DNA from 2 places in the Massilia sp. DWR3-1-1 genome. Region 1 is predicted to be linked to the other one. Evidence: riboswitches for the same ligand, from Rfam matches in the RefSeq annotation. Region 1 holds a riboswitch; the other holds the start of a gene.
The links. Region 1 has a riboswitch for cobalamin ahead of ACP7EY_RS23170 (TonB-dependent receptor domain-containing protein). Riboswitches for the same ligand answer to the same signal wherever they lie in the genome.
Positions count from the first base shown of each region.

Region 2: linked by a shared signal. The riboswitch ahead of ACP7EY_RS11910 (TonB-dependent receptor family protein) and the one ahead of ACP7EY_RS23170 (TonB-dependent receptor domain-containing protein) in region 1 are both predicted to bind cobalamin.

Region 1 is NZ_JAFCXL010000039.1:4,309-16,089, reverse strand. Features, by position in the region: gene cobT (nicotinate-nucleotide--dimethylbenzimidazole phosphoribosyltransferase) at 1-24, shown strand, start outside; gene ACP7EY_RS23180 (adenosylcobinamide-GDP ribazoletransferase) at 34-816, shown strand; gene ACP7EY_RS23175 (histidine phosphatase family protein) at 818-1,405, shown strand; cobalamin riboswitch at 1,438-1,661, shown strand; gene ACP7EY_RS23170 (TonB-dependent receptor domain-containing protein) at 1,793-3,655, shown strand; gene ACP7EY_RS23165 (FecCD family ABC transporter permease) at 3,738-4,760, shown strand; gene ACP7EY_RS23160 (ABC transporter ATP-binding protein) at 4,768-5,541, shown strand; gene cobO (cob(I)yrinic acid a,c-diamide adenosyltransferase) at 5,538-6,176, shown strand; gene ACP7EY_RS23150 (cobyrinate a,c-diamide synthase) at 6,170-7,480, shown strand; gene cobU (bifunctional adenosylcobinamide kinase/adenosylcobinamide-phosphate guanylyltransferase) at 7,477-8,034, shown strand; gene cbiB (adenosylcobinamide-phosphate synthase CbiB) at 8,028-8,987, shown strand; gene cobD (threonine-phosphate decarboxylase CobD) at 8,980-9,960, shown strand; gene ACP7EY_RS23130 (cobalamin-binding protein) at 9,957-10,841, shown strand; gene ACP7EY_RS23125 (cobyric acid synthase) at 10,843-11,781, shown strand, end outside.
Region 2 is NZ_JAFCXL010000009.1:178,580-190,360, forward strand. Features, by position in the region: gene ACP7EY_RS11890 (hypothetical protein) at 1-1,068, opposite strand, end outside; gene ACP7EY_RS11895 (hypothetical protein) at 1,374-1,691, opposite strand; gene ACP7EY_RS11900 (thiol:disulfide interchange protein DsbA/DsbL) at 1,688-2,350, opposite strand; gene ACP7EY_RS11905 (cobalamin-binding protein) at 2,441-3,343, opposite strand; gene ACP7EY_RS11910 (TonB-dependent receptor family protein) at 3,333-5,378, opposite strand; cobalamin riboswitch at 5,431-5,670, opposite strand; gene ACP7EY_RS11915 (DODA-type extradiol aromatic ring-opening family dioxygenase) at 5,829-6,647, shown strand; gene ACP7EY_RS11920 (PLP-dependent aminotransferase family protein) at 6,722-8,122, opposite strand; gene ACP7EY_RS11925 (hypothetical protein) at 8,312-8,545, shown strand; gene ACP7EY_RS11930 (Na+/H+ antiporter NhaA) at 8,565-8,738, shown strand; gene ylqF (ribosome biogenesis GTPase YlqF) at 8,776-9,723, opposite strand; gene ACP7EY_RS11940 (hypothetical protein) at 10,300-11,193, opposite strand; gene ACP7EY_RS11945 (histone deacetylase family protein) at 11,272-11,781, opposite strand, start outside.

The DNA.
Region 1 (11,781 bases):
CAGGTCAGCGAAAAGAGCGAATAAGGACAAGCCGTGCACCAGCTCCGCCTGTTCTTCACCGCCCTGCAGTTTTTTACGCGCCTGCCGATCCCCGCCTGGGTCGGTTTCGATGCGGCCTGGCTGAACCAGGCCGCGCGCTATTTTCCCCTGGTCGGCGTGGTGGTGGCGGCGCTGACGGCGGCCGTGTACGCGCTCGCCGCCCTGGTGCTGCCGGCGCCGGTGGCGGTGCTGGTCTCGACCGCCGCCGGCATCTACGCCACCGGCGCCTTTCATGAAGACGGCTTTGCCGACATGTGCGACGGCTTCGGTGGCGGCATGACGGTCGAACGGGTGCTCGAGATCATGAAGGATTCGCGCATCGGCGCCTACGGTGCGATCGGCACCGTGTGCATGCTCGGCACGAAGTGCGCGGCGCTGGCCTTCCTGCCGCCGACGGCGGCGATCGGCGCCCTGTTCGTCGCCCACCCGCTCTCCCGCCTGATGGCGACGTCGCTGATCTGGCGGATGGACTACGCCCGCGCCGAAGGCAAGGCCAAGCCATTGGCCCAGACCATGCACGGCGGCGAATTCGTCATCGCCACCGTCAGCACCGCCGTCGCTGTCGCCGCCGTGATCGCATCGGGCGCGCTGGGCGGCTGGTCGATCGGCGCCGGCGCGCTGGCCGCGCTCGCCGCCACGCTGTGGCTGGCGCGCCTGTTCGCGCGCCGCATCGGCGGCTACACGGGCGACTGCCTGGGCGCCGTGCAGCAGGCCAGCGAAGTGATGATCTACCTGGGCGTGCTGGCCACTTTCGGCCGCGGCGCGCTGGCGGCCTGACATGCGACTGATCGCGGTACGCCATCCGGCGCCGGCGGTCGCGGCCGGCCTGTGCTACGGCAGCAGCGATATTCCCGTCGACCCGGCGGCGCTGCGCGCGGCGCTGGCGAATCTGGCGCAATCGCTGCCGCACGGCGCGCACATCCACATGGTGTCGAGCCCCCTGCAGCGTTGCACGGCATTGAGCATGGCGCTGGCGGCGCAATGGGGTCTGCCGCCGCCGCTTCTCGAGCCCCGCCTGGCCGAAATGGATTTCGGCGCCTGGGAACTGCGCCCGTGGGACGCCATCGCGCGCGCTGAGATCGACGCCTGGACGGCCGACCTGGTCCACTACGCGCCGGGCGGCGGCGAGACGGTGCTGCAGGTGGCGCGCAGGGTGGCCGACTTTGTCGATGCGCTGCGGCGCGCGCAGGTGTCCGACGCCGTCGTCGTCTGCCACGCCGGCACCATCCGCCTGCTCGCCGCCATCGAGCGCGCCGGCCTGCACGGGGCGCCGCCGGGCGAGGGCGCGCTGGCGGCCATCGCGCTGCAAGCGGCCGCCACGCCGCACCGGATCGACTACGGCGGCATCGTCACCATGCGATTTTGATACGCCGGCGCCGCCCGTGACGCCGCAACGCCGTATAATGGGCGCGTTTTGGTGCTCGCGCGTCTGTCCTGACGCGCAGTTAAACGGGAAACACGAAGCCTTCATTTGAACGCCTGCGTGTGCTGCCCCCGCAACGGTCAGCAAGTGTCGCAACAGAGCGCGACAAACCCTCTCTGACAACCACTGTGCCTCGGCATGGGAAGGTGAGAGGGTCTAACTTGCCAGCCCGGATACCGGCCAAGACAGGTGGAAGTGAGCGAACGGGATGTGCGCGACACGGACAATGCCGGCCTGCCGGCAGCTTCCTGGTCGTCTCTGCTGTTCGCTCGCTTCTGTTCAATCTGGCCCACGGGGACGTCGGCCGGTTGCCTACAACAGAAAATAATCATGACATCACGTACTTCCCGTAACGCCGCCCTGGCGTCACTGGCGTTGGCGATGGCCGCTCCGGCCATCCACGCCGAATCCGCACCCGCACCCGCCGCCACCGTCCTCGTCACCGCCACCCGCAGCCCGCAGGCGCTGGCCGACGTCATCAGCGACAGCGTCACCATCAGCGCCGAACAGATCGCCGAATCAGGCGCCGGTTCCGTCATCGACCTGCTGCAGCGCCAACGCGGCATCGAAGTGGCCCGCAACGGCGGCGCCGGCACCAGCGCCAGCGTCTTCATCCGGGGCGCCAACAGCAACCAGAACATCGTGCTCGTCGATGGCGTGCGCATCGGCTCATCCACCACGGGCGCGGCCAACTGGAGCGCCATCCCCCTGAGCGCCATCGACCACATCGAAATCGTCTACGGGCCCTTGAGCTCGATGTACGGCGCCGATGCGGTCGGCGGCGTGATCCAGATTTTCACCCGCACCGGCAAGGGCGCACCGCGCATGACGGCGTTGGCCGGCTTCGGCAGCGACAGCACGCGCGCATTCGACGCCAGCGTCTCGGGCGCCACCGGCGGGGAGCACAGCTTGAGCTACGCCATCAGCGCCGGCAAGGAAAAATCGACGGGCTTCTCGGCCACCCGTCCCGGCAGCAGCAGCTACAACGCCGACCGCGACGGCTATGACAAGGCCAATGTCGCCGCCCAACTGCGCTACCAGCTGGCCGATGGCTACGAGGTGGGCGCGCAGCTTTTGCACAGCAAACTCGATGCCCAATACGACAGCGGCGCCACCGCCTACGATGTGCGCGCCGAAGCGGAACTGTCGAACGCCGCCGTCTTCGCCAAGGCGCGCCTGACGCCAGGCTGGACCAGCCTGCTGCAGTTCGCGCAAAGCCGCGACAAGGGCGCCAACTACAGCAGCGCCGCCGCCAGCGGCTACTCGCAAATCGACAGCACCCAGAACAATTTCAGCTGGCAGAACGACGTGCAGATCGGCGCCGACATGCTGCAACTGCTGTATGACCACCGCGAGGAAGACGTTTCGACCAACGGCGCCGCCGCCCTCAATCGCGCGCGCAGCACCAACGCGTTTGCCGCTTCGTACAATGCCCGGCGCGGCGCGCACCTGTTCAACGCCAGCGCGCGGCGCGACAAATCGGTCTACGGCGGCAACAACACGGGCGCGGTCGGCTACGGCTACCGTTTTTCGGCCGCCCTGCGCGCCACCGCCAGCTACGGCAGCAGCTTTCGCGCCCCCACCTACAACGAGCTGTATTACCCCTCGTACGGCAACCCGGCCAATCGCCCCGAGCAGGGCCGCAATGCGGAACTGGGCTTGCGCTACGACGATGGCGTCAACGCCCTCGGCGCCAGCGTCTACCGCAACCGCCTGACCGACCTGCTGGTCAACACCAACCCTTGCCCGTTCGGGGTGGCCGAGTACAAATTCGGTTGCGCCTACAACGTCAGCCGCGCCACGCTCGAAGGCCTGACCGTTGCCGGTTCCACGCGCGTGCTGGGCGTCGACCTGGCCGCCAGCGTCGACCTGCAGGATCCGCGGGATGAGACCAGCCAACTGCGCCTGGCGCGCCGGTCGAACAAGCACGCCAACGTGAGCGCCACCAGCACCATCGGCGCATGGAAGGGCGGCGTCGAACTGGACCTGTCGGGCGACCGTTATGACGACGCCGCCAACAAGAACCGCCTGGGCGGCTATGGCCTGGTCAACCTGTTCGCCACCTACACGTTCGCGCGCGACTGGTCGGCGCTGGTGCGCTGGAATAACGTCGGCGACAAGCAGTACGACCTGGCGCGCAACTACGCCACGCCGGGCTCGAAGGTGTTTGCCGGTATTCGCTACGGTTATTAACAAGCGATTGAAGTACGCTGTGACGGCCGCGGGCCGTCACAGCGGTCACAACCCGCCGCATACCGAATTTTTGAAAGCATCCATGCATTCCTTCTCCCGCCAGCAGCGCCGGCGCGCCACCCTCACCCTGACCGGCCTGACCGTGTTCGCGCTGGCCAGCCTGGTTTTTTCTGGCGTGGCCGGCTCCGTCGCGGTGCCGCTGACCGAGATGCCGGCAGCGCTGGGCGAGCTGCTGCACGGTCACACCAGTTCGCTGGCGGCCACCCTGCTCGAGCTGCGCCTGTCGCGCGCCGCGGTCGGCTTTGTCACCGGCGCGGCGCTCTCGCTGGCCGGCGTGATGATGCAGGCGCTGCTGCGCAATCCCCTGGCCGATCCCTACGTGCTGGGCATTTCGGCCGGCGCATCGGTGGGCGCGCTGGCTGCGTTGCTGTTCATGTGCGCCGCCTGGATGGTCGACGCGGCCGCGTTTGGCGGCGCGGTGCTCATCTCGGCCCTGCTGTATCTGCTGGCGCGGCGCGACCTGCGCGGCGGCACCGCGGCCGAAGGCGGCAGCGCGATGCTGCTGCTGACGGGCGTGATCCTGGCATCGGCCTGCATGGCGATGGTGACCTTGATGCTGTCGATCGCGCCCGAGAGCCGCCTGCGCAGCATGATTTTCTGGATGATCGGCGACCTGGCCGGCGCCCCCCTGCGGCTGTTGCCGTGGCTGGTGCTGGCCGGCGCCCTGCTGTTCGCCCTGTTCAGCGCCCGCTCGATGAACGTGATGGCGCTGCATGCGGAGAACGCGGCGACCCTGGGCGTGCGGGTGGGCCCGCTGCGCAAGAGCCTGTTTTTTATCTCCGGCCTGCTCACCGCCAGCGCCGTCACCACCGCCGGCAGCATCGGCTTCGTCGGCCTGATCGTGCCGCACGCCATCCGCTTTATCGTCGGCCCCGACCATCGGGTGCTCATTCCCGCGGCGGCGCTGGCCGGCGGCGCCTTCCTGGTCATGGCCGACACCCTGGCAAGAACGGCCATCGCGCCCCAGCAGTTGCCCGTCGGCGTGGTCACGGCGTTGATCGGCGCGCCCGTGTTCCTGTTCCAGTTGCACCGGCTGCGGAGATAAACCCACCATGATCAGCACACACCATCTTTGTTTGAAGGCGGGCCAGCGCGTGCTGGTCGACGACCTCAATTGGCAGGTCAACGACGGCGAATGCTGGAGTGTCATCGGCCGCAATGGCGCCGGCAAGAGCACCTTGCTGCGCACCCTGGCGGGCTTGCGCTCGATCGATGGCGGCCACGTCGCGCTGGACGGACGGACACTGGCCGACTGGCCGCTGCCGGAACTGGCGCGCCAGCGCGCCTTCCTGGCGCAAAGCCGCAGCGACGCGTTTGCCTACAGCGTCATCGAAACAGTGCTGTCGGCGCGCCACCCCTACCACGGCAATCGCTACTGGGAAGGGAGCGACGACCATGCGATCGCCCTGCGCGCGCTGCACGCGATGGAGGTGGCGGCGCTGGCCGAGCGCGATGTGCGCACCCTGTCCGGCGGCGAGCGCCAGCGGGTGGCAATCGCCGCCATGCTGGCCCAGGACACCCCGCTGCTGCTGCTCGACGAACCGGCCAACGCGCTCGACCTGGCGCACCAGGTGTCGATCATGGCGCTGCTGGCGGGCCTGTGCCGTGAACACAACAAGACCGTCGTCATGATCGGCCACGACCTGACCCTGGCGCATCGCGTCTCGACCCACGCCCTGCTGCTGATGGGTGACGGCCGCTGGCTGGCCGGTCCCAAGGAACAGGTGATGCGCGCCGATCTGCTGGGCGACTACCTGGGCCACCCGATCGACATCATCGAGCACGGCAGCCGCCGTATTTTCATTCCCTCCGAGGACCAAGCATGAGCCAACCGACCGCAGCACTTCCCTCCGCCGACACCCTGGCCTTGAACGAGCGCCACCGCGTGCGCATGGAGCGCAAAAAAGCCATCATCGACGCGAAGATCGCCGCCGCCGACAAAGCGATCGGCATCATCATCGTCAACAACGGCAATGGCAAGGGCAAGAGCTCGAGCGGCCTGGGCATGGTGATGCGCGCCATGGGCCACGGCATGAAAGTGGGCGTGGTGCAGTTCATCAAAGGCGCGCTGGAGACGGGCGAGGAAAAATTCCTGCGCCGCTTTCCCGACGAGGTGCAGTTTCACGCGATGGGCGAAGGCTATACCTGGAACACGCAAAACCGCGAGCGCGATATCGAAAAGGCCCTGCTGGCATGGGAGCAGGCCAAGCTGTTTCTGGCCGATCCCACCATCGGCCTGGTCCTGCTCGATGAGCTCAACATCGCCCTGAAATACCGCTACCTCGACGTCGACGTCGTCATCGCCGATTTGCTGGCGCGGCCCGTCATGCAGCACGTCGTCGTCACCGGCCGCGGCGCGCCGCAGGAACTGATCGACATCGCCGACACCGTCACCGAAATGGCCGTCGTCAAGCATGCCTTCAAGGCCGGCATCGGCGCCCAGGCGGGAACCGAATGGTGATGCCCGCGAGCGTCGAAGTGAAAGCGCTCCTGGTGACGGCAATGGCGTCCGGCCAGGGCAAGACCACCGTCACTGCGGCGCTGGCGCGCAAGCTGGCGCGTCAGGGCAAGCGCGTGCGTGTGTTCAAGTGCGGACCGGATTTCATCGACCCCATGATCCTCGAGCGGGCCAGCGGCGCGCCGGTCGAGTCGCTCGACCTGTGGGTGGTCGGCATCGACGCCTGCCGGCGCCTGCTGGCGCAGGCAGGCGCGCAAGCGGACGTCATCCTGATCGAAGGGGTGATGGGCCTGTATGACGGCACGCCCTCCTCGGCCGACCTGGCGCGCGCCTTCGGCGTGCCGGTGATGGCGGTGATCGACGTCAGTGCGATGGCGCAGACGGCTGGCGCGCTGGCGCTGGGCTTGCGCGACTACGGCCCCGTGGCGATGGCCGGCGTCACCGCCAACCGGGTCGCCAGCGCCGGCCACGCCAGCATGGTGGCGGCATCGCTGCGCGATATCCCCCTGCTGGCGACCCTGCCGCGCCAGGCCGCCTCGCTGCCGGAGCGTCACCTGGGACTGGTGGTGCCGGGCGAAGTGAGCGCCATCGACGCCCTGCTCGACAGCCTGGCCGAACAGCTCGCGTTTGACGATGCCGCATGGGACGCGCTGCCGCCCGTGCGCCTGCCGCTTGAGACTGCGCTGGCGGCGCCGGCGCCGCTGCTGGCCGGTCGCACCATCGCCGTCGCGCGCGATGCCGCCTTTTTGTTCATCTACCCCGCCAACCTGGCCACCCTGGAGGAGTTGGGCGCGACCCTGTGCTTCTTCTCGCCGCTGGCAAACCAGGCGGTGCCGCCCGAGGCAGACGCCGTCTACCTGCCGGGTGGCTATCCGGAACTGCATGCGGCGGCGCTCTCGCATGCGAGCGCGTGGCAGGCATCGATCCGCGCCGCGCACGCCGCCGGCTTGCCGATCGTGGCCGAATGCGGCGGCATGATGGCGCTGGCCGAGTCGCTGTCCGACCAGGCCGGCGTCGTCTGGCCGATGGCGGGCGTGATGGCGGGCACCGTGACCATGCAGGCCAGGCTGGCCGGACTGGGTTCGCAGGCACTGGAGACCGCGCACGGCCCCTTGCGCGGCCACACCTTTCACTATTCGACCCTGAGCACCAGCCTGGCGCCCGCCGCCAGCACGGTCAAGCACCCCTCGGGCGCTGCGGGCGAGGCCGTGTATCGTTGCGGCGCGCTGACGGCCTCGTATTTTCACGCCTACTTCCCGTCCAATCCGGCCGCCGTGGCAGCGCTGTTTTCCGCTGGCGCGCCATGAGGCGCACCCTGGTGCTGGGCGGCGCCCGTTCCGGCAAGAGCGCGTTTGCCGAGCGGCTGGCGATCGATTCCGGCAAGGAGGTCGTCTACCTGGCCACCGCCACCGCCGGCGACGGCGAAATGGCCGCGCGCATCGCCCACCACCGCGCCGCGCGCCCGCCCGAATGGACCACGGTGGAAGAGCCGCTGGCGCTGGGCAACCAGTTGCTGCGCTGGTCCTCGCCCGAACGCCTGATCCTGGTCGATTGCCTGACACTCTGGCTGAGCAATCTGCTGTTTAGCGGCGGTGACAGCTATCCCGACGTGGGAACGATCACCGTGCCGGCGCAATTTGATGAACAGCAGGACATGCTGGCGAGCGCCTTGGCGCGCTGCGCCAGCGACGTCGTGCTGGTATCGAACGAGGTGGGCCTGGGCTTGATGCCGATGGGGGCGATATCGCGCCGCTTCATGGATGAACAGGGCCGGCTGAACCAGACCATGGCCGCCCTCTGCGATGACGCCGTGTTCATCGCCGCCGGCCTGCCCCTGTACCTGAAGGGCGGCCCGTGCTGAGCGGCCTTGGCGTGAGCGCGCTGGCGCTGCTGCTGGCGGCCGGCGTGCTGCTCGATGTGCTGCTGGGCGAAGCGCGCCGCTGGCATCCGCTGGTCGGCTTTGGCAACTGGGCCATGTGGCTCGAGCGGCGCCTGAACCTGGGCCATGCCCGCGTCGCGCGCGGCGCGCTGGCATGGCTGCTGGCGGTGACGCCGCCGACCGCATTGGCGCTGCTGCTGGTGTGGCTGCCAACGGCGCCCTGGCTCAACTATCTTGCGCACGCACTGCTGCTGTATGTCTGCCTGGGCCTGCGCAGCCTGCGCGAACACAATTTGCCGATCGCCGCCGCGCTGGCGCGTCGCGATCTGCCCGGCGCGCGCCGGCTCACCGCCCGCATCGTCAGCCGCGACACCAGCGGCGCCAGCGAAAACGCGCTGGCCAAGGCGAGCACCGAATCGCTGCTGGAAAACGGCAATGACGCCGTATTCGGCGCCCTGTTCTGGTTCGCCGTGGCCGGCGCGCCGGGCGCGGTGCTGTTCCGCGCGGCCAATACGCTCGACGCCATGTGGGGCTATCGCAGCACGCGCTACCTGCAGTTCGGCTGCGTGGCCGCGCGCCTGGACGATCTGCTCAACCTGGTTCCGGCGCGGCTGACCGCGCTCTCTTATATGTTGCTGGCGCCCGGCTGGCAGGCGAAACGGCGCGCCTGGCTGTGCTGGCGCATGCAAGCGCCCTTGTGGAGCAGCCCGAACGCCGGCCCCGTGATGGCCAGCGGCGCCGGTGCGCTGGGCATTGAACTGGGCGGCGCCGCCAGCTACGATGGCACCATCGAGCAACGCGCACCGCTCGGCCACGGGGTCGCCGCCAGCGGCGCCGATATCGCCCGCGCCTGGGCCCTGGTGGCGCGCACCACCGCCCTGTGGATTGGCCTCGCGCTGGCCGGCGCGGCGCTGTTGGAGGTCCTCCATGCTTGAACACGGCGGCAATCTGCGCGAGGCCATGCGCCGCTTCGGCGGCGAACACTGGATCGATCTGTCGACCGGCATCAACCCGCACGGCTACCCGGCGCCTGTCGTGCCGGACGATGCCTGGCATCGTTTGCCGGAAGCCGATCCGGCGCTGCTGGACGCCGCCCGCGCCTTTTACGGCGCGCCCTGCCTGCTGGCGGTGGCCGGCACCCAGGCCGCCATCCAGGCCTTGCCGCGCCTGCGCGCTCCGGCGCGGGTGACGGTGGCGGCGCCGTCCTATGCCGAGCATGCCCACCACTGGGCAGGCCATGGCCACAGCCTGACCCAGGTGGCGTATGCCGAACTCGAAGGCGCGGTGGCGCACAGCGATGTGGTGGTGGTCTGCAACCCGAACAATCCGACCGGCGCCAGCGTGCCGCGCGCGCAGTTGCTCGCCTGGGCGCAGCAGCTGGCCGCGCGCGGCGGCCAGCTGGTGGTCGATGAAGCGTTTGCCGATACCTGCACGGACCACAGCATCGCCGCCTTTGCCGACCGGCCAGGCATCATCGTGCTGCGTTCGATCGGAAAATTTTTCGGCCTGGCCGGCATCCGTCTTGGCTTTGTCGGCGCCGAACCGGCCCTGCTGCTGCGCCTGGCCGATCTGCTGGGGCCGTGGACCATCAGCGGGCCGGCACAGCATATCGCCATTGCCGCCCTGCGCGATCAGCCCTGGCAGCGCGCCAGCCGCCAGCGCCTGGCCGGGTCCAGCGCCCGCCTGACACAGCTACTCGATGACCACGGCATCGAGGCCACCGGCACGCCCCTGTTTCAATGGTGGCCCGAGGCGCAAGCCGAAGCGTTCTGGCAGCACATGGCCGAACGGGGCATCTGGGTCCGCCTGTTTCAGCACGCCGCACGCGGCATCCGCCTTGGCCTGCCGCCCGACCCTGCCGCCTGGCAGCGGCTGCACACCGCACTTCATGAATGGAAGCACCGATGATCAAACCCTCCCCCATCATTTTGGCCGCGCTGCTGGCGCTGTTTGCCGGCGCCGCCCATGCCGACATCAGCGTGCGCGACGACGACGGCAATCTCATCACGCTCAAAAAACCGGCGCAGCGCATCATCGCCATGGCGCCCCATGTGACCGAACTGCTGTACGCGGCCGGCGGCGGCGACAGGATCGTCGGCGCGGTCAGCTACAGCGACTATCCGGCGGCGGCGAAACTGCTGCCGCGCATCGGTGACAACCGCCAGGTCGACCTCGAACGGGTGATCGCCCTGAAGCCGGACCTGATCGTGGTCTGGCTGCACGGCAGCTCCGCGCGCCAGGTCGACCTGCTGCGCAAGCTGAACGTGCCGATTTTTCACAGCGAGCCGAAAAAACTCGACGGCATCGCCGATAGCCTGATTCGCCTGGGCCAGCTGATGGGCACCGAGAATGTGGCCAATGCCGTCGCCGCCGACGTGCGCGGCCAGTTCGCCGCGCTGGCGCAAAAGTACGGCAAGCGCTCGCCCGTGCGGCTGTTCTACCAGGTCTGGGACAAGCCCCTTTACACCTTGAGCAATGGCTCGATCGTCAGCGACGCCATGCGCTTGTGCGGCGGCGTCAACGTCTTTGGCGCGCTGTCCGTCACGGCGCCGGTGGTCGGGGTCGAGGCGGTCTTGCAGGAAGACCCGGAGGCGATCTTCGGCACCAGCGAAAAGAACTATGGCGGCGTCAATCTGTGGCGCCAGTATCCTGGCATGCAGGCGGTCAAACGCGACAATCTGTTTACCCTCGACGGCGAGCTGCTCAACCGCGCCGGACCGCGGATGGTGCCCGGCACCGCCGCGCTGTGCGAAAAACTCGATGTGGCGCGCCAGCGCCGGGGGAACTGATATGCACTTTCCCTATTCCACGCTGATGGTGCAGGGCACCACCTCGGACGCCGGCAAAACCACGGTGGTGGCGGCCCTGTGCCGCCTGCTCAAGCAGGAAGGCGTACGGGTGGCGCCGTTCAAGCCGCAGAACATGGCCCTGAACAGCGCGGTGACCGCCGACGGCGGCGAGATCGGCCGCGCCCAGGCCCTGCAGGCGATGGCCGCCGGCGTGGCGCCCACCACCGACATGAACCCGGTGCTGCTCAAACCATCGAGCGACACGGGCGCCCAGATCATCATTCATGGCAAGGTGCGCGCCGAGATGAATGCGCGCGACTACCACCAGTACAAGACCATCGCCATGGGGGCGGTGCTCGAATCGCACCAGCGCCTGAGCGCGCAGTACGAGGCCGTCATCGTCGAGGGTGCGGGCAGTCCCGCCGAGATCAATTTGCGCGATCGCGACATCGCCAACATGGGCTTTGCCGAAGCGGTCGATTGCCCGGTGGTGCTGGTGGCCGACATCGACCGCGGCGGCGTGTTCGCCCACATCGTCGGCACCCTGTCCTGCCTGTCCGAGAGCGAACGCGCGCGCACCATCGGCTTTGTCATCAACCGATTTCGCGGCGATATCAAGCTGCTCGAACCGGGCCTCGACTGGCTCGAGGCCCAAACCGGCAAGCCGGTGCTGGCGGTGCTGCCCTATCTGCATGGCCTGTTCCTCGATGCCGAAGACGCGGTGCAGCCGGTGCAGGCGTCGACGGGCGCCTTCCGGGTGATCGTGCCAAGTTTGCCGCGCATGAGCAATCACACCGACTTCGACGCCCTGCGCGCGCACCCCGACGTCGACCTGCGCTTCGTGCGCCAGGGAGAAGCGATTCCGCCCGCCGATCTGATCATCCTCCCCGGCAGCAAGCACACGCGCGCCGACCTGGCCTGGCTGCGCGCGCAAGGCTGG
Region 2 (11,781 bases), on a different contig from region 1:
GTTCAATTGGGCATTGAGGAAGCTGGCGCGCGCGGCCGCCTGTGGCGCCAGGCCCGTCAGCGCCAGCCCCGCTTCGGTGGTGGACTGGTTCGCCCGCGATGTCGCATAGCTGGCATACGGGGTGAAGGCGCCGTAGCGGACGCCACTGCTCAGGTAGGCCACGGATTTATTGCCGAGGAAGGAGTGCGCATTGAAGCGCCCGATCTCCCCCATCAGGAACCAGTGGCCGGGATCGTAGTTGAACCCCAGCGTGGCCACGGCGGTGCGTTTGCTGCTGGCGTCGTACTTGTCGGCCAGCGCCTGCCCGGCCGGGCCGAACTGCGCGAACGCATTGAACAGGGGCCGGGCGACATCGACTTCGAGGCGGTTCGTCAGCACGCTGGCGCGCACCGTCAGCGCGTCGAGCGTGACGGTATTGCTCAGCGCCAGCAGCTCGCGCCCGCGGAACCGGGCCGTGTCCGACAGGCGCACACTGGTGCGGCCCAGCGAGACCTGGGTGACGTTGTGGGCGCCGCCGGCGCGCCAGCGGTAGCTCGCATCGATGCCGTCGCTGCTCGACAAGGGCAGCGCAAAATACACTTCGACGGGCGGGCGCACCCAGGGCAGCGCGTAGCTGGCCTTGCGGTATTCGGCCAGCAGGAACACCGGCAGGGCGATGCGCCCGACCCGCACGCTCAGTTCCGGCGAATAGCGGTAGCTCAGATTGGCCCACTCGATGGCGGGGGAGAAATCATGGCCCATATTGCGCTCGACGACCACTTGCAGCACGGCCGACCAGGCCGGTGTCATGCTGAAATTGAGCTGCCCGGCCAGCCGGCTGTCGACATCGTAACTGTAGAGGCGCGAATAGCCGGCGCGGCCAGGATTGAGCACGTTGGCGGTAAAGTCGGCCGCCTTCTCGCTGGAATGGACCACGCCGGCACTGCCGTAACCGGCAAATTGCCAGGCCGGCAAGGCGCCGTCGTCGCCGCTGCTTTGTGCGCACGCGGGCAGCGCGCAAAGCAGGGAAAGGCCGACCGTCAGCGCGGCGCGGCCGCGGGTCGGCATCTTGCAGAAAATACGTAACATAAACCTGGGTGTCGGGCGCGATAAGGGCTTGCAAGCAAGCGGGGGCATCGTGTGACGACAGGCGCCGCCCTGGCACGGCGCGCATGCACGGCAATGCATGACTTCGCACAAGCAACACACGAACGCAGCACGAAGACGGGAGCGCGGTGTCATCAATGACACAAGGCGTCAAATATACGACACGTTTGCTTGTTATGCAATAATATTTATTTCTTGCCGTAACTTTACGCGCCACATAGTTGCTTGATACATCTCGACTTGCAGGGCAAGGAGAGGCCGCCGCGGCAGCGCCAGCGGCGCGGCGCCTACTTCAGGTTCGACTGCTGCAGATGGGTCATGCCGTACCACAAGTGCTGCCACCAGTGATCGCGCGAACGGACCATGACCAGGCACTTTTTGTCGAGTTCGCCCTTGAACAGGGGATCGGCACACTGCCCCGTGGCCAGCGCATTGCGCTGGTTCTCCGCATTGACCAGGGCAATGGCCAGCCAGATCACCAGGCCGCCGAACAGCACGGCCAGGGTCCACGCCAGGTGGTTGACATAACTGCGCTCGAACAAATCTTCTTCGACGGGGGCGGAACCGTCGTAGATTTTCAGAAGCTTGCCTTCCTTCTCATTCATTTCGTCGCTGCCACTTTTTTAACCAGGTTGTCCAGCACTTCGATGGTCGCCTTCGACAGCGCCGCTTCATTCATGCCCTTGTTGCCCGCATCGACCACGGCCGGCGAGGTCATCAGGCGACCGTCGATGATCAGGGTCGGCACCGACTCCACTTTGTAGGCGGCCAGGGTGGCGGGCAGGCGTTTGAGCTTGGTCATGACGCCGAACGAGTTCCACGCATCGAGGAACTTCGCCTTGTCGACGCCATTTTTGACGGCCCAATCCTGCGCGACCTGCTCGTTGGCCAGGTTGACCCGTTCGACGTGCATGGCCTTGAACGCTTTCGGATGCAACTCTTCGAGCTTGCCCAGCGCTTCGAGCGTGAGGTACAGATGCGCCTCAGGATCGGTGGCGCCGCGGAACGGCATGTGCACGCGTTTGAAGATCACCTTGTCCGCGTTCTTTTTGACCCATTCGGCCAGGGTTGGTTCCAGCACGTAGCAGTGGGGGCAGTGATACATGAAAAATTCGATCACTTCGACCTTCTTGCCCACGACCTGGGCCGCTTGCGGGCTGGCCAGCTGGACGTAATCGACGCCCAGTTTCGGGTCGGCCGGGGAAGCGAAGGCGGTGGCGGCGGCAAGGCCGAGGGCGGCAACGAGAATGCGCAGGGAAGGCATGAAAATCCTTATCAATGAGGTCGATGAACGACGCGAGATTACCACTTTTTTGGCCAGCCCCCGGCACGGCGGCTGGAATATTGCATTTGCTTACTGATTGGGCGGCGCCGTGCGGCGCTGGCGGGCCAGCTCGATCTTCTGGCACAGTTGCGCCGCACCCAGCGCCAGCCGTGGTCCCGGGCGCGTCAGCAGCACGCCGTCGAGGCGGAACAGGTTGCCCCGCTCGACCGCGAGCAGGCGCCGGTAGGGCTGCCACATGCCGATGCCCAGGTCGGCCGCATCGTGCGCCTCGCTGCCGAAGATCGCTTCGGGATTTTCCTGCAGCACCGCTTCGATGCCCACCGACGGCGCCACCACCTTGAGGCCGCCAAACACGTTGACGCCGCCGCACAGGCGAATGGCGTCGCCGATGATGTGGCGGTCGCTGAGCGTGTACAAGGGCTGGTCCCAGACCTGGTAAAACACCCGCACGGGCGGGCGCGCCCCGTATTGCGCCTTGAGCGCGGCGATGCTGGCGCGGTAGCGCGCCGCCGCCGGCGCCGCCTGCGCCGTCGTTCCCAGCAAGGCGCCCAGCCGCTCGACGCTGGTGGCGACCTGTTCGAGCGTGCGTGGCTCGCTGAAGAACAGCGCGATGCCCAGTTGCTGCAACTGCGCCAGCTGGCGCGCGGTATTGCCGCTTTGCCAGACCACCAGCAGATCGGGCTTGAGCGCAATCAGCCGTTCCAGGTCGATGCGCTCGTCGCTGCCCACCAGCGGCACCTGGCTGGCCGCTGGTGGATAATCGCTGTAGTTGATGGCGCCGACCACCTGGGCGCCGCCGCCGGCGGCGAACAGCAGCTCGGTGATATGGGGCGCCATCGCGATGACGCGCCGGGCCGGCGCAGCCAGAGTGACGCGGTGGCCGGCATCGTCGACGACGCTGACGGCGGCGCCGGCAGGGGCCGCCGTCAGCGCCGTCAGCATCAGCCCCGCCAGCGCGCCCTTAAAAATCATAGCGCGCCGACAGCTTGAGCTGGCGGCCGTTTTCCGGATAGATGCCGGCGCGGCAGCTGAAGGCCTGGCTGGTGAAGCGCTTGTCGGCCAGGTTGCTGCCTGCCAGCGCGAATTCCCATGGGCCCACGCGCTGCGCCAGGCGGGCGTCGAGCGTCGTGTGGGCGGCAATCTGCGCCGTGCAGCTGTTGCTGAAATCGCTGCCGAAGCGCTGGCGGTCGACCCACTGGGCACCCAGGTCGGCCGAACGGCCGCTGCCCGGCGTCCAGCTCAGGCGCGCGCTCACCATGTTGGCCGGCACCAGGGTCAGGGCGCGGCCGCGGTTGACGCCGTCGGTGAAGCGCGCCGTCAGATGCTGGGCGTGGCCGCTGAGCCGCCAGGCGGCGGCCAGGCGCAGCTGGCCATCGAGTTCGATGCCGCGGCGCTCGGTGGCGTCGAGGTTGGTGTTGGCGCCGGGGAAACCATTGACCAGCACGGTGGGATCATAATAAATCTCGTTGACCAGGCGATGGCGAAACAGGCGCACGGCCAGCGCATTGCCATCGTCGGCCCAGCTGGCGCCCGCCTCCAGGTCGTGCGAGGTCTGCGGCGCCAGGATCGCGCTCGACGAGCGGTAACTGTTTTCATCGGCGTTGGCCAGGCGGTAGCTGTGGCCGGCCTTGGCGTGCAGCGTCAGCGCCGGCACGATGGCGTAGCTGCCCTGCAGGTCCCAGGCATTGAGCGACTGGCCCGCGTGATCGCTGGCCGCCGGGTAGCTCAGGGTGTCGGTGGTGTCCTTGTCGAACACTTCGTGGCGCACGCCGGCGGCCAGGCGGGCCGCATGGGCGCCGTCGAAGCGCAGCTCGTCGCGCACGTACACGGCGCGGGAGCTCTGGCGCGCATCGGCGTTGGAGAAATCGGCGCTGGTGCGGCGCTTCCAGCGCAGCAGGTCGACGCCGCCAACGAGTTCGTTGTCGATGGCGCCGAAGCGGGCCCGCTGGCGCAGGCGGGGCGAGAACTGCGTCTGCGCCGTGGCATAGCGCGCGTCCGAGACGGACGGCCCGAAACCGAAGTCGGCGACGTAGTGGGCCTTGACGGTTTTTTCGCGGTGCGACAATTCGGCCACCAGGTCGACGGCGCCGAAGCGCTGCTCGAGGACGGCGCTGACGCGGTCGCTGTCCTGCGCGCCGAAATCGTCCGGCGTCAGGCTCTGGCCGGGATTGGCATCGAACTGCGCTTGCGTGAGCGAACCGGGAAAGCGCGATTTCTGGCGGGCGCTGTCGACGCGCACGCCGATGTGGCCGTCGCCCAGCGCAAACTGGGCGCCGCCGCTGAAGGTGCTGGCCTGGTAGCGGCTGTTGGCGCGGTCGTTGTCGCTGGCCTGATTGTCAATGGCGGCGTCGAGCGCCACGCCGCGGTAGCTGGTGGCGACCGAGGCGCGGGCGTCGTGCGCGCCCAGCGTGCCGATTTCGGCGCTGAGGGAGGCGCGCGTGGCCCGGGCGGCGCTGCCGCGGCGGGTGATGATCTGGATCACGCCGCCGGTGGCGCCGTCGCCATACAGCACGCTGCTACCGCCGCGCACGATTTCGATGCGTTCGACGGTGTCGATGGGGATGGCCGAGAGCACCGGATTGGCCAGTTCGTTTTCCGACAGGCGCACGCCATCGACCAGCACCACCATGTTCTGGGCGCTGTTGGTGCCGAAGCCGCGCAGGTCCAGCGAAAAGTCGGGACTGGCGTCGAGGCTCTGGCGGCCGAACACGCCGCCGACCTTGCGGATGGCCTGGTTGACGTCGGTGGCGCCGGCGCGGCGGATGTCCTCGGCGCTGATGACGGTGGCGCCGATGGGCGCGAGGGCCAGCGGATTGGCAAAGCGCGAGCCGGTGACGAGCACGGTGGGCAGATCGCTGGCGGCGGGGGCATCGGCGCTGCCGCTGCTGCCGCTGGCGTGGGCGGCGCTGGCGAAGCAGGCCGACAACAGGGCGGCGAGGACGAGCGGCTGGACGGCGCGCGGGCGCCGGGAATGGGAAATGAACATCATGGTGAGCAGTCTTTGCAATGCGTTTCCGGCCATGCGTCCCCGCAAGCCGGATTCAATGAAAGCGCCGGTCGGCGCTTTCCCCTGTCTGGCCGGTATCCGGGCTCACCAGCTTCACCGCCTCACCTTCCCACGCGCACGTGGTGGTATTCGAGGCGGCTCTCGCCCGCGCCTTGCGGCAGCGGACGAGGCTGGTTGACCGTTGCGGGGGCAGCACACGTGAGGCCGGCGGCGCGCGGCGCCTGGGCCTGGTGTTTCCCGTTTAACTGCCGGCGAGATCACGCCGGCGGGCACCAAAACCCCGCCATTATATGCTGCGGCGCGCCCCATGCCACGGGCGCCGTTGGTGCAGGCGGCACGACGGGCCTTGAATTACGCTTAAAGAGGCGCATAATAGTACTAGCTAGTACAAGTTTTACTTTGACGGCGAAAGCGCCCGCTTTCGCCCCGATTGCCCTGAAGGAGTTTGCGATGTCGAGTACCTTGCCCACCTATTTTGTTTCGCACGGCGGCGGTCCGTGGCCGTTCATGAAGGACCAGACAGGCAGCGCCTACGATCAGCTCGAAGCATCGCTGGTGGACATGCCGCGCCAGTTGGGCCAGCGGCCCCGCGCCGTGCTGGTGGTGACGAGCCACTGGGAAGCGGCCGATTTCATGGTGTCATCGGGCGCCGCGCCGGGCATGATCTACGACTACGGCGGCTTTCCGCCCCACACCTACCAGGTCAGCTACCCGGCGCCCGGTCATCCCGCACTGGCGCAGCGGGTGGCCGAACTGGCGCGCGCGGCCGGCCACCCCGTCACGCTCGACGAACAGCGCGGTTTCGACCATGGCACGTTTTCCATGCTGGTCCCCGTCTACCCGGAGGCCGACATGCCGGTGGTGCAATTGTCCATCAAGCACGGCTACGATCCGGAAACCCACCTGGCCCTGGGCCGCGCACTGGCGCCCTTGCGCGACGAAGGCGTCCTGATCATCGGCAGCGGCCTGTCCTTCCACAACCTGCGCCAGTTCGGCCCCGGCGGCAAGCTGGCCTCGCAGCAGTTCGACGGCTGGTTGCAGCACGTCTTGCTGGACCTGCCCCCCGCTCAGCGCAGCGCCGCGCTGCGCCGCTGGAGCGCGGCGCCGTCCGCGCGCGTGGCGCATCCGCGCGAAGACCACCTGGTGCCGCTGTTCGTGGCGCTGGGCGCGGCCGAACAGGAAGTGGCGGCCTGCGTGTATCACGAGGACGCGTTTTTCGGCAGCCTGGCGGTGTCGAGTTTCAGGTTCGGCGCAGCAGCGGCTGCGTAAGCGGGGCGCCGGGCGCCGCGGGCAGGCGGATGGTCACGGGCCGTCCGCCTTGGCCGTGCCGTCATGGCGTCGCGTTACACCACGGCGGCGTTGAGGGAGCCGGGCCGCCGCGCCAGCAGGCGAGAGAGCCGGTGCAGACCGGCCTGGAAGCGTCCACGGTCCTTGATGCTGCCCAAGGAGATTCGAATGGCATTCGCCGAGACGCTGCCAGTGGCGAACGCCTGCGCCGGCGTGACGGCGATGCCCTCGCTGTCGGCGGCATGCGCAAACTGCGAGCAGTTCCAGTACGCGGGCAACTCGAGCCACACATGCAGGCCGTCGCCGAGGCCGCTGTAACGCCCGGCAAGGATATCCCGGGCCATGCGGTGGCGCAGGCGCGCCTCCTTGCGCACGCCTTCCATCAATCGCTCAGCCGAACCGTCGAGTATCCACTGCGTGGCCAGTGCCGCCGTCAAGGGTGCGACCATCAGCGAAAATGACCTTAACGCGACCAGAAACCGTTCGCGTTCGTGCGGGTCGCGTATCAGCACGTAGGCGACCCGCAAGCCGGGCGTCAGGCATTTCGACAGCGTGCCGATGTAGACCACCTGGTCCGGGGCAAACGTGGCAACAGGTGGTGGCGGGGTGTCGGCCAGGCGCCAGTAGGGATCGTCCTCGAGAATGCGCACCTTGCAGCGCTTCGCGATGCTGGCGAGCGCCTTGCGCCGGCGTTCGGGCATGGTGATGGCGGTCGGGTTCTGCAACGTGGGATTGAGGTAGACCAGGGCGCTCTTGTGCTGGCGGCACGCTTGCTCGAGCAGTTCAGGCACCATCCCGTGCCTGTCCGCGTCCACCGCAATGATGCGCCGGCCGAACTGGGTCGCCGCGGCACGCAAGCCCGGATAAGTGATGGGCTCGGCCAGGATCACATCGCCAGGCACCGTCAGCGCAAGGATCAAGGCGGCGATCGCCGCTTGCGCACCGGGACAGACCAGGACCTGCCGGGGATCGAGCGGTCCAAACATCGGTGCGAGCCATGTGGCGCCAGCCTGGCGGTCGGAGGCGCTGCCCCCGGCCACGTGGTAGGTCATCAGCAATTCGTTGTCTGCCCTCATCATTACTTGAGACAAACCTTGTTTCAACATGTCGTCGAAGTCCACGCCAGCGGGCGGCGGTGGGGTATTCATGCTCAGGTCGAGGATCGAGGTCAATTCGACCTTCGGCGCCGCGACATAGGTGCCGCGCGCGCCGCGGCCCTCCAGCAAGTGGCGACGCCTGGCTTCGTCGTAGGCGCGTGTAATCGTCGTCAGGTCAACGTCGAGCTGTGCTGCCAGCTGGCGCTGCGGCGGCAGACGGTCGCCCGGCTTGAGCGATCCGTCTGCCAGCGCCGCCTGCAAGGCATCGGCAATCTGCAAAAAACGCGGCCCTTTGTTTCCGGCCAATCGGGGCAACCAGGTGGAAAAATTTTCACCTTGTATGTTTTTTAACTGGGACATTTTGTCTCAATGTATGGAAATTGCTTTTAGGTAGTATGCTTCAGAACGTGCCGCAGGTAGAGGGAATGACCGGTTCAAACAGGATGCCTGGGCGCTGGTTTGAACGAACGATGAAGCTGCTCAGGCAGCGTGTTGAGGTAGTGTTCCTCACGATAGACAGTATCAAGTAATAGCCTGGAAATACGCAAAATGATGGATTGGATCCCGATAGTGCTGGTAACGTTCAAGGCGCTCGTGCTCGGCACGGGCATGTTCTTCGCCATCAAGTGGCATTACGATCAAGGCAAGAAGGAGCAGGACAAGCGCGCGCTGCTACGCACGGTCGGCAAGGTGGCCGCAGTGTTCGTGCTATTGGTCGCGGTGCTGGTGTTCCTCACCTTCGTCCTTAGCAGCAAGCTCGGTTTGGACTTGACCTTCCCATGATGGGAAAGCGCCTTGCACAGTGCCGCGCAATGTGCGTTGGCGTCATGGCGTGGCAGCGGGACTACTCGGCAACATCGGCTTGACGATGTCGGCCTTCAAGACGAACCTTGCGTTCGTCGGTCCAGCGGCGCTTGTCGCTTCGTCGAAGATGGCCATGTTTCTTGCGTCGCTGAAGGCAGGTGCTGCCGGCTAAGCCAGACGCATTCGCCGCCATCGGCTGAGGGAGTTCACTAGCCGCCGCGCTTGCCGCGTGCCGCGTTCAGCGCTTTTTCAGCCGCCACGGCCGCCGCCTTGGCCGCCTTTTCCGCCATCGCCACGGCGTGCAGTTCCAACTGTGCCGCACGGCTCGCGGGAGTTTCCAGGCTGATACGTCCCAGTACGCCCGTGCGGTAATCCTGCAGGAAGGTGTGCGCGGCCTTTTCGAAATCGAGGTCGCCGCCCTTCTGGCGGTAGCCGCGCCGCGCCGCCACCGCTTCGATCACGCCGATGCCGTCGAGGCTTTCGGTCTTGAAGCCGTAGCGGGTGCTCAGCAGCGCGGGATAGCGCTCGAGCAGCACTTCGGCCAGGAACACCGCCACCTCGTCTTCGATCAGCGCGTTCGAGCCGACGGCGTGGCTGGCGGCCAGCATCAGGCCGTCGCTGGCCAGGGCGATCTTTGGCCACAGCATGCCGGGCGTGTCGACGAGGATGATATTTTTGCCCAGATACAGTTTTTGCTGGATCTTGGTCACGGCTGGCTCATCGCCCACCTTGGCGACCTTCTTTTTCAACAGGGCGTTCATCAGGGTGGACTTGCCCACGTTGGGAATGCCCATGATCATGATGCGCAGCGGCTTGGTGGGCACCCCGCGGTGGGGCGCCAGCGACAGGCACAGCGCCGGGATGCGGGCGACATCGGCCGGCTTCTTGGTCGTCATGGGGAAGGCGGTGACGCCTTCCTGGGCATCGTAATAAGCGCTCCAGGCGGCGGTGGCGGCGGGATCGGCCAGATCGACCTTGTTGAGAATTTTCAGGCAGGGCCGCTGACGAAACAGGCGCAGCTCTTCCACCATGGGATTGCAGCTCGCCTCGGGCAGGCGCGCATCAAGCACTTCGATCACCAGGTCGGTGTTCTCCATCTGTTCGGCCGCCTTTTTGCGGGCGGCGTTCATGTGGCCTGGGTACCATTGGATCGACATGCTGGGCTTTCACTCTTGGACAATCCCGCTATTTTACGTTGTCGCCCCCTCCCCCGCGACTTTCTCGCAGCGCTTTGTTGGTCCCGGCGCCGTGCCCCAGGTCTGCCGCACCCCGTATCGCCGGGCTTTCCCTTGCCTGATCCCCCGCAAGAAGTTGCCCATCAGAAAAAATAATACCTTTCTCGTCGCCAAGGAACTCCCCATGCCCCCGTCAAAGACAGGAACATCCTCGTCGGCGTGCTGAGCGCGGCGGCCCTGCTGGCCGCCGCCAGTGCCGAGTACGACGTCCGCGCCGCCAGACCGTCTGCCCCTGCCCCTGCCGCTGCCGACCCTGCCGACCTTGCCAGCCCTGCCAGCCCTGCCAGCCCGCACCAGAGCGACATGGCGCAGCTCACGACGACGCTGGCGCCGGCGAAGCCGTTCGCCGGGCAGGCCACACCGATCGCCATTCCGCCTTAGGCGGCCGTGGTCGTCATCAAGGGCAAGCGATTTAGCGCGCGCAAAAAAGGCGTACAGCCCTGACCGCGGCAGCCAGCGCGGCACCGGCACGAAGCTGATCACGCACCCGGCTGTGCCCTACAGTGCCGTCGCCTCCACATCGGCTCGCATCGGCGCGGTGATGCCCTGCCAGTTCCCCTGCAGATAATGGGTGTAACGCTCGCCATCGTCGCGCAGGCTGACGGAGTGGAAATTCCACTTGGGCGTACCGCCCTCGTTGGGCTGGGTGCCCAGCGTCAGGTCGCGGCAGAACCAGTCGCGGGGGTTGCAATAGGCGCCGCCGCCCGCACCGGCGACGCCGCCGGCGCTGTGGTACGCGACCACTTCATCGTCCTGGCCCGGCAACAGAAACGAATAGAAGGTGCCGCGGGCGCCCGCATACATGTAGAACATGAGGCCGCGGGTGTCGTTGTGGTTGTACATGGCGCGGATGGTGGTGGTGCGCAGGTCGCGCGCCAGCGCTTCGCCGGTGGCCCAGGCGCCCGCGTCGGCCAGTTCGGTGCCGCCCGCGGCGCCGGCGGCAACGCGGATCCATTTGATGTTCCAGCCCGTTTGCGTGGGCGCGCCGGGGCCGGCCGGCGCGCACACCCCGGCCCCGTTCGGCGTCGCATTGGTCACGCTGCGCGGGGAGCCGCCATAGTTGGCCAGGTTGTAGCCAATCATGGGGTCGCCCGCGCTGTAGGCGGCGATGTAGCACCAGTTGCTGCCCGTGCAGAAGCAGTCGAGGGCATTGCGCACGATGCCGCTTTGCCCGGCGATGCTGCCAACACCGTCCCAGTTGACGGCCTGCTTGCCCACGCCGGCGCTGACCTGGCCCGGCCCCCAGTAGCTGAAATCCTGGTAGTTGCCGATGGCGCCACCCGCACCCCGGCCGTTGATCCACAAGGTGTAATTGGCGGCCGAGGCGCTCATCGGGAGCGCACCCAGCAACAGCAGCAACAACAGACACACCCGCAGCACCGCCTTGTTCATGACGCCCTCCCGTGTTTTCTCGTACAGGGTTGGAGTGGGCGGCGGGGGCGAAAGTTCAAGCCTGCGGTGCGCTCTGCGTCAATCGATCTGCGCCAGCGCCTTGACGTGCGCCACCACGCTGCGCCCCAGCGCCGACAGGTTGTAGCCGCCCTCGAGGCAGCTGACGATGCGCCCTTGCGCATGTTCGGCGGCGACCGCCATGATCTGCCGGGTCATCCAGCTGTAGTCGGCCTCGACCAGCGCCATGTCGCCCAGATCATCTTCGCGGTGCGCATCGAATCCTGCGGAAATAAAAATCATCTGGGGCTTGAACGCGTGCAGGGCCGGCAGCCAGTGCGCGCTCACCAGTTGGCGTACCAGCTCGCCGCCGCTGCGGGCCGGCACCGGCAGGTTAACGCTGTTGGCCGTTTCCGGCTCCGGCTCGCTGTAAGGATAGAACGGATGCTGGTAGAAGCTGCACATGAGCACGCGCTGGTCGTCGTGGAACGATTCGGCCGTGCCGTTGCCGTGGTGGACGTCGAAATCGATGATGGCCACCCGTTCCAGGCCGTGGCCGTCGAGCGCCTGCAGCGCCGCCAGCGCCACATT